Linked DNA regions of Desulfatitalea tepidiphila. The protein of the gene in region 1 interacts with the protein of each later gene in a pairwise test. Links are inferred from orthologs where the notes say so. Each region holds a gene or a part of one and is shown in the gene's direction. Other genes may lie near its edges. The genes, in order: dnaE and dnaX.

Evidence for each region.
Region 2: the proteins of dnaE (region 1) and dnaX interact in binary tests that used the Escherichia coli proteins (3 or more experiments, as listed by UniProt). The link is inferred for Desulfatitalea tepidiphila from one-to-one orthologs.

The regions. Positions count from the first base shown.
Region 1 is NZ_BCAG01000003.1:2,345,343-2,352,855, reverse strand. Bases 1-4,026 are described here. They hold dnaE (DNA polymerase III subunit alpha), read left to right. Parts: upstream 1-301; coding sequence 302-3,826; downstream 3,827-4,026. Other genes in these bases: guaB (IMP dehydrogenase), read left to right, coding at 1-292. Outside these bases: DFT_RS15040 (DegT/DnrJ/EryC1/StrS family aminotransferase), read left to right, coding at 4,069-5,205; DFT_RS15035 (1,4-dihydroxy-6-naphtoate synthase), read left to right, coding at 5,229-6,032; DFT_RS15030 (5'-methylthioadenosine/S-adenosylhomocysteine nucleosidase family protein), read left to right, coding at 6,029-6,658; DFT_RS15025 (UbiA-like polyprenyltransferase), read left to right, coding at 6,655-7,482. UniProt on the Escherichia coli protein: DNA polymerase III is a complex, multichain enzyme responsible for most of the replicative synthesis in bacteria. This DNA polymerase also exhibits 3' to 5' exonuclease activity. The alpha chain is the DNA polymerase catalytic subunit.
Region 2 is NZ_BCAG01000003.1:1,226,892-1,233,335, forward strand. Bases 1,185-4,141 are described here. They hold dnaX (DNA polymerase III subunit gamma/tau), read left to right. Parts: upstream 1,185-1,803; coding sequence 1,804-3,480; downstream 3,481-4,141. Other genes in these bases: DFT_RS10130 (YbaB/EbfC family nucleoid-associated protein), read left to right, coding at 3,492-3,803; recR (recombination mediator RecR), read left to right, coding at 4,003-4,141. In the rest of the region: DFT_RS10105 (DciA family protein), read left to right, coding at 17-334; DFT_RS10110 (tRNA1(Val) (adenine(37)-N6)-methyltransferase), read left to right, coding at 339-1,061; more of recR, read left to right, coding at 4,142-4,602; DFT_RS25010 (YkgJ family cysteine cluster protein), read left to right, coding at 4,592-5,011; murI (glutamate racemase), read left to right, coding at 5,052-5,837; DFT_RS10145 (response regulator), read right to left, coding at 5,910-6,444. UniProt on the Escherichia coli protein: Part of the beta sliding clamp loading complex, which hydrolyzes ATP to load the beta clamp onto primed DNA to form the DNA replication pre-initiation complex.

The DNA.
Region 1 (7,513 bases):
GATGCGGCGAGGCAGCAAGGATCGCTATTATCAAACCGAACAGGAAGAAGACGACAAGCTGGTGCCCGAAGGCATCGTCGGGCGTGTGCCTTACCGCGGCTCCCTGGCCGGCAATATCCATCAGCTCATCGGCGGCCTGAAGGCCGGCATGGGCTATGTGGGCTGCCGCACCATCGAAGAGTTGCGCGACAAAGCCCGCTTCATGCGGATCACCGCCGCCGGGTTGCGTGAAAGCCACGTCCATGACGTCATCATCACCAAAGAGGCGCCTAATTACCGGGTGGAGCAGTAGGGACGGACGATGAGCGAAACGCCGACCGATTTCGTCCATCTTCATGTGCATACCATGTACAGCCTGCTCGACGGCGCTATCCGCCTGGATGCGTTGATCGAGCGGATCAAGGCGTTCGGCATGCACAGCGTGGCCATCACCGACCACGGCACCATGTTCAATGTGCTCGAATTTTATGAAAAGGCGGTCAAGGGCGGGATCAAGCCGATCATCGGCTGCGAATGCTACGTCGCACCGCGCACCATGGCGGACAAGACCCCGCAGGACGCCAAAGGCCTCACCCACCTGGTGCTGCTGGCCGAAAACCAGACGGGATACCGCAATCTTTGCCGGCTGGCCACGCTGGCGCAGACCGAAGGGTTTTATTACCGGCCGCGCATCGATAAGCAAATTCTTCAGGCGCACCACGAAGGTCTCATCGGCATGTCGGCCTGCCTGCACGGCGAGATCCCCCAGTTGATCAAAGCCGGTCACCTGGCACGCGCGCGGGAAGCGGCCCTGTTCTATCAAGAGCTTTTCGGAGCGGGCAACTTCTTCCTGGAGGTGCAGAACAACGGCATTGACGTGCAGGACGTGGTCAACGCGGCCCTGCGCGACATGAGCACCGAACTCTCCATCCCGCTGGTGGCCAGCAACGATTGCCACTACCTGGATAAGAGCGATGTGCGCGCTCATGATGTGCTGCTGTGCGTACAGACCGGCAAGACCGTCAACGATGCCGAACGTTTTCGCTTTCGCACCGATCAACTCTACTTCAAGTCAAAAGAGGAGATGATCTCCTATTTCAAGGATTTTCCCGGTGCCATCGAAAACAGCGTAGCCATTGCGGAACGGTGCCATGTCAGCTTCGATTTCAAGAGCTACCATTTTCCGCTCTTCACGGATCCATCCGGGTTGAGTGCCGAAGCACTTTTCACCCGCAAGGCGCATGAGGGTTTCGAGCGGGTGTGGGCGCTGATTCGCGCCAAGCGTCCGGATGCCGACGATAAGATCTACCGGGAGCGTCTCGAATATGAGATCGGGGTGATCAACAAGATGGGGTTTCCCGGATACTTCCTGATCGTGGCCGATTTCATCAATTACGCCAAGCAAAACAGCGTTCCCGTCGGGCCCGGCCGCGGTTCGGCGGCCGGTAGCCTGGTGGCCTATTCACTGGGCATCACGGACCTGGATCCCCTGGCCCACGGATTGATCTTCGAGCGCTTTCTCAATCCCGACCGCATCAGCATGCCGGATATCGACGTGGACTTCTGTATCAACGGCCGCGAGAAAGTTTTCAAGTACGTGGTAGAGCGTTACGGCGGCTGGGATTATGTGGCCCAGATCATCACTTTTGGAAAGCTCAAGACCCGGGCCGTGATTCGCGATGTGGGACGGGCACTGGACATTCCCCTGGGCGAAGTGGACGCCATCGCCAAGCTGGTGCCCGACGTGCTCAATATCTCCCTGGACGAAGCCCTGGCCCAGGAGCCCAAGCTGCGCGAACTCGAGAGCACCCGACCCGATGTGGCCGAACTGTTCGCCATCAGCCGCACCCTGGAAGGGTTGCCCCGGCATGCGTCGACTCATGCCGCCGGCGTGGTGATCGGCGACAAACCGCTGGTCGATTATCTTCCGTTGTATAAGGGTAAAAAGGGCGAAGTGGTCACCCAGTTCGACATGAAACACGTGGAGAAGATCGGACTGGTCAAATTCGACTTTCTGGGGCTGCGCAACCTAACGGTCATCGACAACACCCTCAAGCTCATCGAACAGCAGGGCAAAACCCCGCCAAACCTGGCCAATATCGATTTTGACGACGCGGCGACTTACGAGCTCCTGGGCAAAGGGGATACCACCGGCGTTTTTCAGCTGGAAAGTTCGGGCATGAAAGACCTGCTGGTGCGCATGAAGCCGGAGTCCTTCGATGACGTCACCGCCCTGGTGGCTCTCTATCGACCGGGTCCGTTGGACAGCGGCATGGTGGATGATTTCGTCGAGCGCAAGCATGGCCGAAAAGCCGTCGAATACATGTTGCCTGATCTCGAACCCCTTCTTAAAGAGACCTACGGGGTAATCGTCTACCAGGAGCAGGTAATGAAGATTGCCAGCGCCCTGGCCAGTTACACCATGGCCGAAGCCGACGGGCTGCGCAAGGCCATGGGAAAGAAAATCGCGGCCATGATGGCCGAACACCGCGAGCGGTTTGTCAAGGGTGCGGTGGAGAACGGACACGACGAAAAAAAGGCGGTCGCCCTGTTCGACCTGATGGAGAAGTTCGGCGGCTACGGCTTTAACAAATCGCACAGCGCGGCCTATGCCCTGATCGCATATCAGACCGCCTATCTGAAGGCCCATTTCCCGGTGGAGTTCATCGCCGCCCTGCTGACCAGCGAAATGCACTCCATCGACGGCGTGGTCAAATACATCAACGAATGCCGCAAACACCAGATCGACGTTCTGCCGCCGGATATCAACGGCGGCGATACCACCTTTACCGTGGCCGATGGCAAAATTCATTTCGGTTTGGTCGCGGTGAAGAATGTGGGCGAGGGGGCGGTGGAGGCCATCGTGGAAGAACGGCGCCAAAACGGGCCCTACGAATCGATGATCGCATTTTGCGAACGGGTGGATTTGCGCAAGGTCAACAAGCGGGTGGTAGAGAGCCTGATCGCCTGCGGTGCGTTCGATTCCACAGGGGCGCATCGTTCCCAGATGATGGCCATTTTGGAAGATGCCCTGGAATACGGGCAGAAGGTCCAGCGGGAGCGCTGCGACCCCCAGATGGGGCTGTTTGACGATGGCGCGAGCTGCAACCTCTCCATCGATCCGCCGGGGCTGCCTAAAATTCCGGAGTGGTCCGAGCGCGAACGACTGGCGCGTGAAAAGGAATCCCTCGGGTTTTATATCACTGGACATCCGCTGGCACCGCACCACAAGACCATGGATAAGTTCGGCACCACGACGACCACCGCCATCGAAGAGGTGGCCGACGGTCAGATGGTGCGCATGGGCGGCATGGTGACCGGAAGCAAGGTGATCCGAACCAAGAAGGAAGAGTTGATGGCCTTTCTGCAACTCGACGATCTGGAGGGTGGCATCGAGGTGGTCATCTTTCCTTCGGTCTATGCGGATTGCCAGCATCTGTTGACCGACGATCGCCCGATCCTGGTGCAAGGCAAGGTCCAGAAGGATGAAAAAGGGGCCAAGCTTCTGGCCGACACCATCATCGCCATGGAAGAGGCCGAGACGCAATGGACCGCCGAGGTTCACTTCAACATTCAAGTGGAGCGGACCGACAAAAAGCACCTGGAACGCCTGCGCGAGATCATCCGGCGTTACCCGGGGGATTGCCTGGGATGGCTGCACTTGAAGATGGCGGACGAGGTCGAAGCCGTGATCGCCATCACGGAAGACTGGCGTTTCCAGCCCGGAGAGGATCTGCGCCGTGAAGTCAATGCCCTTTTGGGCTACCCGGCGGTGCAGACCCAATGCGGTGAAATCAAAGCCGTCAACGGGTTCAAGCCTCGGAACGGGTATGGCGGAAGAAGATAAAAAAAATAAAGTGTAAAGTTTAAAGTGTTAAGTGTAAAGTTAAGGAACAGGACCATTCCAATACTCTATAGAGATTTTTCTAATGAGTGTCCGTCCACAAATAGGCAAATTGGGTCGAGATCAAGGCGAACGAAAAATTTAACCGCAGGCATATGGTCGATATTCCGAGGATTGAATTTTTCGGGCAACGCCGATATCGGGCCAATTGGCCATTTGTGGATGGACACTGAAGAGGATTTATCATGAAGGTACCCCTCCTGGATTTGAAGGCCCAGTATCAAAGCATCAAGTCGGAGATTCGTCCATGCATCGACGAGATTTGCGAGAGCCAGTATTTTATTCTCGGTCCGCATGTCGAACAGATGGAAGCCAAGCTTGCGGCCTATTGTAACGTGCCTTATGCCGTGGGCGTCTCCTCGGGCACCGATGCGTTGCTCATCGCGCTCATGGCGGCGGGGATCGGACCGGGAGACCGGGTGATCACCAGTCCCTATACCTTTTTCGCCACGGCCGGAGCGATTGCACGACTCGGTGCAGTGCCGGTGTTCGTGGATATCGAGCCGACGACCTACAACCTCGATGTCCATGGTCTGGCGGAGACGCTGGAGAAGATGAATGCCGGCCGGCGCGCTACCGTCAAGGCGGTGATTCCGGTTCACCTCTACGGCCAATGCGCGGAGATGGGGCTTCTGATGGATATCTGTCGGCGGTATCGTCTGACCGTCATCGAAGACGCGGCCCAAGCCATCGGTGCCGAGTACCAGGGCCAGCGTGCCGGCACCATGGGAGATTTAGGCTGTTTCTCCTTTTTTCCTTCAAAGAATCTGGGGGCTTTTGGCGATGCCGGACTCGTCACGGCCCAATCCAAGGAGTTGGATGACCGCCTGCGCATGCTGCGCGTACACGGCATGGAGCCTAAATACTACCATCAGATCATCGGCGGCAATTTCCGCATCGACGCCTTACAAGCCGCTGTCGTGGCGATCAAGCTCGATCATCTGGACGAATGGACGAGCGGGCGTCGCCAGAACGCCGCCACCTATCGGCAGTTATTCAAGGCGGCCGGCCTGGAGGATCGGGTGATCCTGCCTGCCGAGGTGCAAAGCCGGCACATCTACAATCAGTTCGTCGTGCGGGTGTCCGGGCAGCGCGATGGCTTGAAGGATTTCCTCGGTCAGCAGGGCGTCGGTACGGAGGTGTACTACCCGGTGCCATTGCACCTGCAGGCCTGCTTTGCGGATTTGGGCTATGGCCGGGGGGATTTTCCCGAAGCCGAGCGCGCGGCTGAAGAAACCCTGGCCCTGCCCATCTATCCCGAGCTCACCCAGGAGCAGCTGTCCTACGTGGTGGACTGCATCACGGCGTTTTTTGATCGTTGAATGGATTCAAGAGGTTGGCTGGGATGCGGATCTCATTGGGGTTTTCGCCCTGTCCCAACGATACCTTCATATTCAATGGTTTGGTATCCGGGGCGGTGCCGTTGCCGGGCCACAGCCTGGCCGTGTCGCTGCACGACGTCCAGACCCTGAACCAGATGGCCTTTGATGAAAGATTGGATGTCAGCAAGCTCTCATTTTATGCCTGGCTGAAGGTTCGGGACAGATATCGGCTGCTCTCCAGCGGTGGGGCTTTGGGATATGGGTGCGGCCCGTTGGTGGTGTCCCGCCGCACGCTTCGGCGTGAGGACTTGGCCGGCTGCCGGGTGGTGCTGCCGGGCGAGTTGACCACGGCCCACCTGCTGTTCCGGCTCTGGGCGCCCGAGGCCGAACAGCGCAGCTTCGTGAGCTATGACCAGATCCTGGAGGCCATCGATTCGGGCGAGGCGGACTGCGGGGTGATTATCCATGAGAGCCGTTTTACTTACGAAAGCCTCGGATTCAAGGCCGTCGTCGATCTGGGCGCCTGGTGGGAAACGCTGACCGGTTTGCCGATTCCGCTGGGGTGTGTGGCAGCTCACCGACGACTGCCCGAACAGACGATCGGCCAACTCGAAGCGGCGATCCGTCAGAGTATCGCCTTGGCGCGACTGGAGCCGGCTGCCGCCCTGCCGTATATTCGGGCGCATGCTCAAGAGATGAGCGAGGCGGTGCTCGAGGCGCACATCGACATGTTCGTCAACGACTTCAGCCTCGACATGGGGGAGATGGGGCGCCGGGCCATCGACACCTTGTCCCAGCGGGCCGTGGAGGCGGGAATTCTGGTATGATCGGATTGATTTTTGCGACGAATCGGGAAGCGCGTCCGTTTCTGGCACGCAGCCAGGCGGAGCGGTTGGAAGAGCGGCCTTTTGTCGTGTACCGCTCGCCGGCGGATGAACGGCTGCGCATCGCCATTTGCCGGATCGGAAAGGTGGCCGCCGCAGCCGCCTGCCAGGCACTGATCCTTTCCCACCGGACCGATCGCATCATCAACATCGGCGCATGTGGCGCGCTGCATGACCGGGAGGAGTTGGGGGTGGGGCGGCTGGTACACATCACCCACGCCGTGGAGGGAGATCACGAGGTGTTCGGCAAGCCCCCCCAGCCGGAGGTCTGCATGTCGGGCATCGGAAACGGTTTGCCGCCGGTTCGCCTGATCACCTGCGACCTGCCGGTTTTCGATCCGATCCAGAGAAAGCGATGCGGAGAACGGGCCGACGTGGTGGACATGGAGGGTGCGGCCATCGCCAGGGTCGCCGCCCTGTATGGTGTGCCGTGTGAAATGGTCAAGGGCATTACCGACAATGCGTTGGCCTGTGATCGCCAGACGCTGCTGGAAAATCTCGACAGGGTTTGTGAGCAGCTTGCGGAGTGGGTGTGGCAGGCATTGACAGGATCGGCGGCGGTTCGATGATCGGAAAAGTGTTGCGTTTTATCAAAATCGAGCACACGGCCTTCAGTCTGCCGTTGGTCTTTACCGGCGCCTGGATGGGCGCCGGTCATCGATGGCCGGGTTCCCGGGTCTTGGCCCTGATCGTCATGGCTGCTGTGGGGGCGCGCATTTTCGGCATGTCGTTCAACCGCATCTTCGATCGCCACATCGATGCGCGCAATCCGCGCACCGCCGGGCGCGAACTGCCCGCCGGACACATGAGCGTCCGCCTGGCGCTGGTCATTGCCATGGGCGGCCTGCTGATCTATCTGATCGCCTGTGCGCTGCTGGGACCGTGGTGCCTGAGGCTGTCGCCTCTGCCGCTGATCCCTTTGCTGGGATACTCCCTGTTGAAACGCTATACCGCCCTTTGCCATTTCGGCATCGGCTTGTGTCTGGCCCTGGCGCCGTTGGGCGCCTTCGTGGCCGCCGCCGGCCATGCACGATTTTCCCTTTCGGTGATACTGTTTGCCCTTTTCGTTTTCTTCTGGCTCAGCGGCGCGGATATCATCTACGCCCTTCTGGATATTGAGAGCGACCGCCTCAACGGCATCCATAGCCTGCCGGCGGCATTGGGACCGGGCGGCGCCCAGGTCGTGGCTGCCGCTGTTCACCTGGTCGCATTGGGCACGTTGTGGCTGCTGCTGTGGCAAGCGGAGATCGACTTTTGGGCCGTCGCCTGTTATGCGCTGACGGTAGGGCTTTTTATTACGATGCACCTGCCGTTCGTCCCGATTCCCAAACGGTTTTTCCCGATTTCCACCCTGGCCGGCATCGCCGGCGCGCTCACGCCGTTGTTTGTGTAGCCGGATCAGATTGCCAAACTCTCCAGATGGA
Region 2 (6,444 bases), 1.1 Mb from region 1 along the record:
ATCAATAAACAGGCCAATGAGTTCTTATCGCCGCAACCGCAATCAATTTGTTCCCATCGGCAGCGTCATCGATAAGCTGATGCAGCACCATCGGCCGGTGAAAGATCGAGAACTGCTGCGAGTCTGGGAAGTCTGGGATCGTGCCGTCGGCACAGCCATCGCAGCCAACGCACGGCCAGCGGCCTTCAAGGGTGATACGTTATTGGTACATGTGAGTTCATCCACCTGGTTGCACCATCTGCGCTTTTTGGAACAGGACCTGATCGCCAAATTGAATGCTGAGTTGGAGCAGCCTTATATCCGGTCGGTTAAGATCAAGGTCGGGAACATTTAACCCGATGACCGAGGTTACCAAAGACGCCTTTTTTGATGGACAATTGCAGGTTACCCAATCGCTTGCCGGATACAGATTTTCCATTGATGCGGTTTTGCTGGCCGCCGTCATTCGACCCAAGCCAGGCGAATCTGTTCTGGATATGGGAACCGGTTGCGGCATAATACCGTTGATACTGGCGACCCGTTATCCAGGCGTTCAGATCACAGGCGTGGAAGTGCAGGCGGAACTGGCCAGGTTGGCACAACTCAATGTTGCCGAAAATCGATGCGACGATCAGATCAAAATTCGGCACGTCGATATGAAATTGCTTCCTGATCCTGAAACACCCGGGCCCTATGATTGGATCGTCACCAACCCGCCCTATCGTAGGCCCCAGACCGGTCGTTTGAATCCTAATGAACAAAGGGCATTGGCCCGGTTCGAGCTGAAGGTGGATCTGGCCCAATGGATGCGAACCGCCGCGAGGCTCCTCAAAGCGGGAGGGCGTTTGGCCACGATCTTTTCTGCGGCGCGAACCGTCGATCTACTTTGTCACATGCGACAGGCCGCCATTGAACCCAAATGGATTCAAGCGGTTCAATCTTATTGCGGGGATCCGGCCAAACTTGTGCTCGTCAAAGGCGTCCAGGGGGGCAGGCCCGGTTTGGACGTAGCATCGCCTCTCGTTGTCTACGAAAGGGATGGTCGTTATACCGAATCGGTGCAGGAGATGATGCGTCCTTGATCCTGAATTTTTTACGGCGCTGTTCGGCCAAGCCTTTTTGCGAATACATCAACCGTTGACACTGCGTATCAAAAAGGCTATTGAACCAAACCTGCACGCGGCCCCTTGGGAAATCCGGAGAGGTTGCCGAGTGGCTGAAGGCCCCGCTCTCGAAAAGCGGTATCCCGTTTACCCGGGATCGTGGGTTCGAATCCCACCCTCTCCGCCACGCCCAACAGTGTGATCGGAAAACAGATCCGCCATGGCCATGTGCATCCAAAGTCGTTTTACACGGAGAGATGTCCGAGCTGGCCGAAGGAGCACGACTGGAAATCGTGTGTGTCGTTTATAGCGGCACCGAGGGTTCGAATCCCTCTCTCTCCGCCATACCCTCCTTCATATGATTCCCTGTAACCCCATTTGATACTCCCCGCACTTGGACTCTGGGCGTGTGGCATCGGCCACATCGGCCACCTGTTCCACACACGCCGGGTTTACTGAATCGAGTTCAGGTAGTGTCCGTCCACAAATAGGCAGATTGGGTCGAGATCAAGGCGCACGAAAAATTTAACCGCAGGCATATAGTTGATATTCCGAGGATTAAATTCTTCGTGCAACGCCGATATTGGGCAAATTGGAGATTTGTGGATGGACACCAGTTAGAATCCCTGGGAAAGCGCAGGCCTTATTGCACCAGCCTACCAGGTGCGCTATAAGAACCATCTGAGTTGAATGATAGCAGAGGGAAAGCATCGTAATTGCCATGAGCTACTTGGTATTTGCCCGAAAATACCGGCCTCAGGATTTTGACGCCGTGGTTCAGCAGGCGCATGTCACGCGCACCTTGATAAATGCCATCGAGGCCGGACGAGTGGCGCATGCGATCCTGTTTGCCGGCCCTCGGGGCACCGGCAAAACGACCATCGCACGAATTCTGGCCAAGGCCCTGAACTGCGAACAGGGGCCGACCGGCAACCCTTGCGGACGATGTCGATCCTGCCTGGAGATTCAGAGCGGCCATGCGGCGGATGTTTTCGAGATCGACGGCGCCTCGAACAACAGTGTCGATCAGGTTCGTGAGCTTCGCGATAACCTGAAGTACATGCCATCCCACAGCCGCTATAAGATCTATATTATCGACGAAGTCCATATGCTCAGCCTGGCGGCTTTCAACGCCCTGCTCAAGACCCTGGAGGAGCCGCCGGCACACGTGATGTTCATGTTTGCGACCACTGAGCCGCATAAAATTCCGGTGACCATACTGTCCCGGTGCCAGCGGCATGATCTGCGCCGGATCGAGCTGGCGGCCATTGTTTCTCATCTCAAGGCTATCTGCGATCAAGAGCAGGTCAACATCGATGACCAGAGCCTGGATCTCATCGCCCAGGAAGCGGGCGGCAGCATGCGTGATGCATTGAGTCTTCTGGACCATGTATTGGCCTGCGCCGAGGCCGAGATTACGAGCGAGCTTGTGGCCGACTTGCTCGGCGCGGTCGAGCGCAGGCACCTGTTTGACGTTTCCGAAGCCGTCTTTTCGCGCGATGCCGCCGGCGTACTCGAGCAGATCGATGCGGTCTGGCGCCATGGCTTCGAGATAAAAAGGTTTTATGCCGATCTGGTCGCCCATTTCCACAACTTGGCGCTGGTCAAACTCGGGGATCGCGCCAGCCGTCTGGTCGATCTGCCCGCACACGAAATCAGGCAGATGGCGGCTCAGGTCAAAGAGGTGCCGGGGCCATTCTTGATTCAGATACTGGAATTGCTTTTCCAGGCAGAGCAGGGTATCAAATTTTCGAGCCAACCGAGGTTCGCGCTGGAACTGCTTTTTCTCAAACTGTTTCAAACACCGCCGGCGTTGTCCATCGATCGACTGGTCGCCGGGCTCGAACAGCTTCGTCAATCCGGACCTGCGGACCTGAAGAGGATGGTACCCCCAACCCCAGTTGCGACAAATCCTGAGACGGCGCCCATCTCGGACGAAGCGGAAGCTGGGGCCACGACACCACCCGCGAGACAGGATTCCTCTTCAAAGGTACAGGTACTTGAGATAAGAAATGTCGAGGGTGGAAACGGGGGCGGTGAAGACATTTGGGAAGTCATTTTAGGGCGTATAGATCAGGATAAACCGGCGTTGGGTGCGGTCTTGAGAAAAAGCCGGATCATTCCCCAGGGCAATGATTCCTGGGAGATAGAAGTCAGCGGTAACGACTTCAACCTCAAGAGCGTCCAACGCCAATCGAATCTTTTGCAACAATACTATTTAGAGGCCAGTGGCAGACAGCTGCAATTGAAATTGCTTTCAAATATTAAAGATATGGACGAACGGCAAAAGAGAAAGCAAAAAGGCGAAGAACTCAAACAGAAAGCACTTGGGCACCCCCTGGTGATGGACGCCTTGGAACTTTTCAGCGGAAAAATCGTGGACATTAAAGTGCCATAGGAGGTTTGGTGATGAAGGGTATGGGAAACATGATGAAGCAGGCCCAGAAGCTTCAGTCCAAGATGTTGAAAATGCAGGAAGAGTTAGCGGAAAAGACCGTCGAGAGCACGGCTGGCGGTGGAATGGTGAAGGCCGTCGCCAACGGCCGTCAGCAAATCGTTTCAATTTCCTTGGAAAAAGAGGTCGTCGATCCGGAAGATATTGAAATGCTGCAAGATCTTATCTTGGCAGCCGTCAACGATGCCTTGAACAAGGCACAGGAGATGGTCGCCTCGGAAATGGGCAAATTGACAGGTGGGTTCAACCTGCCGGGATTTATGTAGTGCCCATCCACAAATGGCCAATTGGCTCGATATCGGCGTTCTGCTCAAAATTTTATCCTCGGAATATTCGACATATACCTGCGGTAAAATTTTAGCATGCCTTGATCTCGACCCAATTTGCCTATTTCTGGATGGACACTATGTATACTTTTCTGATTTCATTTGATTCAATTTTCACTGTCGCGCACGAGAGAATTAGATGCAACATTATCCCGAATCCATCAGGTCGCTCATTCGAAGTTTCGCAAAGCTTCCCGGTGTGGGTGAGAAGACCGCCGAACGTCTGGCCATGCATGTATTGAAACGACCGCTCAACGAGGCAGAGGCACTGGCGCACAGCATCATGGACGTCAAGCAGAAGGTGAGACTCTGTCAAAAGTGTTACGGCCTGAGCGATGCTGAATTATGCCACATCTGCAGAGATCCGTCGCGGATGGCGTCCCTGGTGTGCGTGGTTGAACAACCGGCCGACATGATAGCCATCGAAAAATCGGGCGCCTTCAGGGGTATATATCATATCCTGGGCGGCACGTTGCTGCCCATGGAGGGCATTGGTCCACAAGATCTGCGTATCCGCGAACTTTTCGATCGCATCGCTTCCGGTGAAGTGAAAGAGATCATTCTGGCCACCGGTACGGGCGTGGAGGGGGAGTCCACGGCCGCCTACATCGCCCAACAACTCGCCGGCAAGGGGGTCATCGTTTCACGGATAGCCTCGGGTGTACCTGTCGGTGGTGATTTGAAATATATCGACAAAATGACTTTAAAATGTGCCTTGGATGGCCGCCATGCCCTCTGAAGAGTTAACAGCCGAATACCTTTTCGAATGCACCCAATGCGGCGAGTGCTGCAAGGGGTTCGGCGGCACTTACGTGTCATCTGAAGATATCGAACGCATCGCAAACTTTTTGAATCTTTCGCCGGATACGTTGCGACGTCGCTATTGCGCGCCTTCGGGGCGCCGGTTGGTGTTGGCGCAACAAGAAAATGGCTATTGTGTGTTCTGGGATCGGATTTGCACCATTCACCCGGTGAAACCCCGTATGTGCCGTATGTGGCCTTTTATTCCCAGTCTGCTGAAGGATGTCGATAATTGGTGGATCATGGCGGACTCTTGCCCGGGAATTCGACAGAACCTGGATAAGGCGTCATTGTCAGCTTGTTTGAGACGGATCATTGGAGACCTCGAGGGAGACTCCAGGTGTTGACTTTGCCGCAACGATGCGTGGGAGAAAGGCCGGGGCGCCCATGATCGGCGTATTCGATTCTGGAATCGGTGGACTTACCGTGGTCAAGGCGCTTTTGGAGCAGGTGCCGGGCCACGACATTACTTATCTGGGAGATACCGCCCGCACACCATACGGCAGCAAGAGCGCCGACACCATTATTCGGTATTCGATCAACAATACGGGTTTTCTGCTTCGAAAGGGCGCCCGCTTGATCGTCATTGCCTGCAATACGGCTTCCAGTTACGCTTTCGAAGCCGTGCGCGAGCAGTATCATCTGCCGGTGTTCGAGGTCATCGAACCCGGCGCCCGACAAGCCGTCGAACGATCAAGACGTCTGCGAATCGGCGTCATCGGCACGCGTGCTACCATCGCAAGCGGGGGCTATGAAAGGGCGATCAAGGCACTGCGTCCAGAGGCAAAGGTGGTGACCGCCGCCTGTCCTTTGTTGGTGCCCTTGGTCGAGGAAGGTTGGATCCGCAAGGCGGAAACGGCCATGATCGTCCGAAAGTACATGCATCCGCTTAAAACCATGCAGATCGACACGCTCATCCTTGGCTGCACCCATTATCCTGTCCTGCGCAAGGTTATCCAGCGCAAAATCGGCGCCCGTGTCGTGCTGGTCGATTCGGCCAATGCCATTGCGCAACGGGTAGGGCACTACTTCAACACCCACCCTTCGGACGGGCCCCAAAACGACCGACCTGGCCGGCTAAAGATTTTTGTGACGGATACGGCGGATCAATTTCAGAGGAGTGCACGCTTGATATTGGGTCGTTCGGTCCACATCGAATTGGCCGACCTTTGACTTCTCAAATCGTGCATCTGGCTGGGTAACAAAACAGAAGACAACACGGGGCGAACGAACGCTTTCAACGCACTAACACGCCAAGGCCATGCCGATGCGTTTTTCAGGTGCGATTTCCTGGCGATTCAATATGGAGCGCATCGAGGTGATCCGCTCCTCAAGTTCAGCCACGGTGATCTCCAAATTTTGAATGGTCTCGCCCGATGCCTGTTCGGTCACATCCATGGCGACGCGAAGATCGCTCGCATTCTTGATCAAGTGTTTGAGATTCTGAATTTTTGCAAGCCTCAGGATTAATTCATCCAAGTTGATCGGCTTCTGTAAATAGTCGGTGGCGCCCTTTTTCATGGCCATGATGGCATTGTCGATCGATCCGTGTGCCGTAATCAATATAACTTCTGTTTTGATATTGTTCTCCTTGGCTGTCTCCAGTACCGCAATGCCATCGACGCCGCCGGGCATCATCAGGTCGGTCAACACGACATCGAAGTATTGATGTGAGATCATTCGAATGGCTTCCACGCCGCTGTCGGCGGTCTCGATCTCGTAATCCAATTTGGTCAGTCGCTTTTTTAAAAGCGAACGCGTGACCTGATCATCATCGACG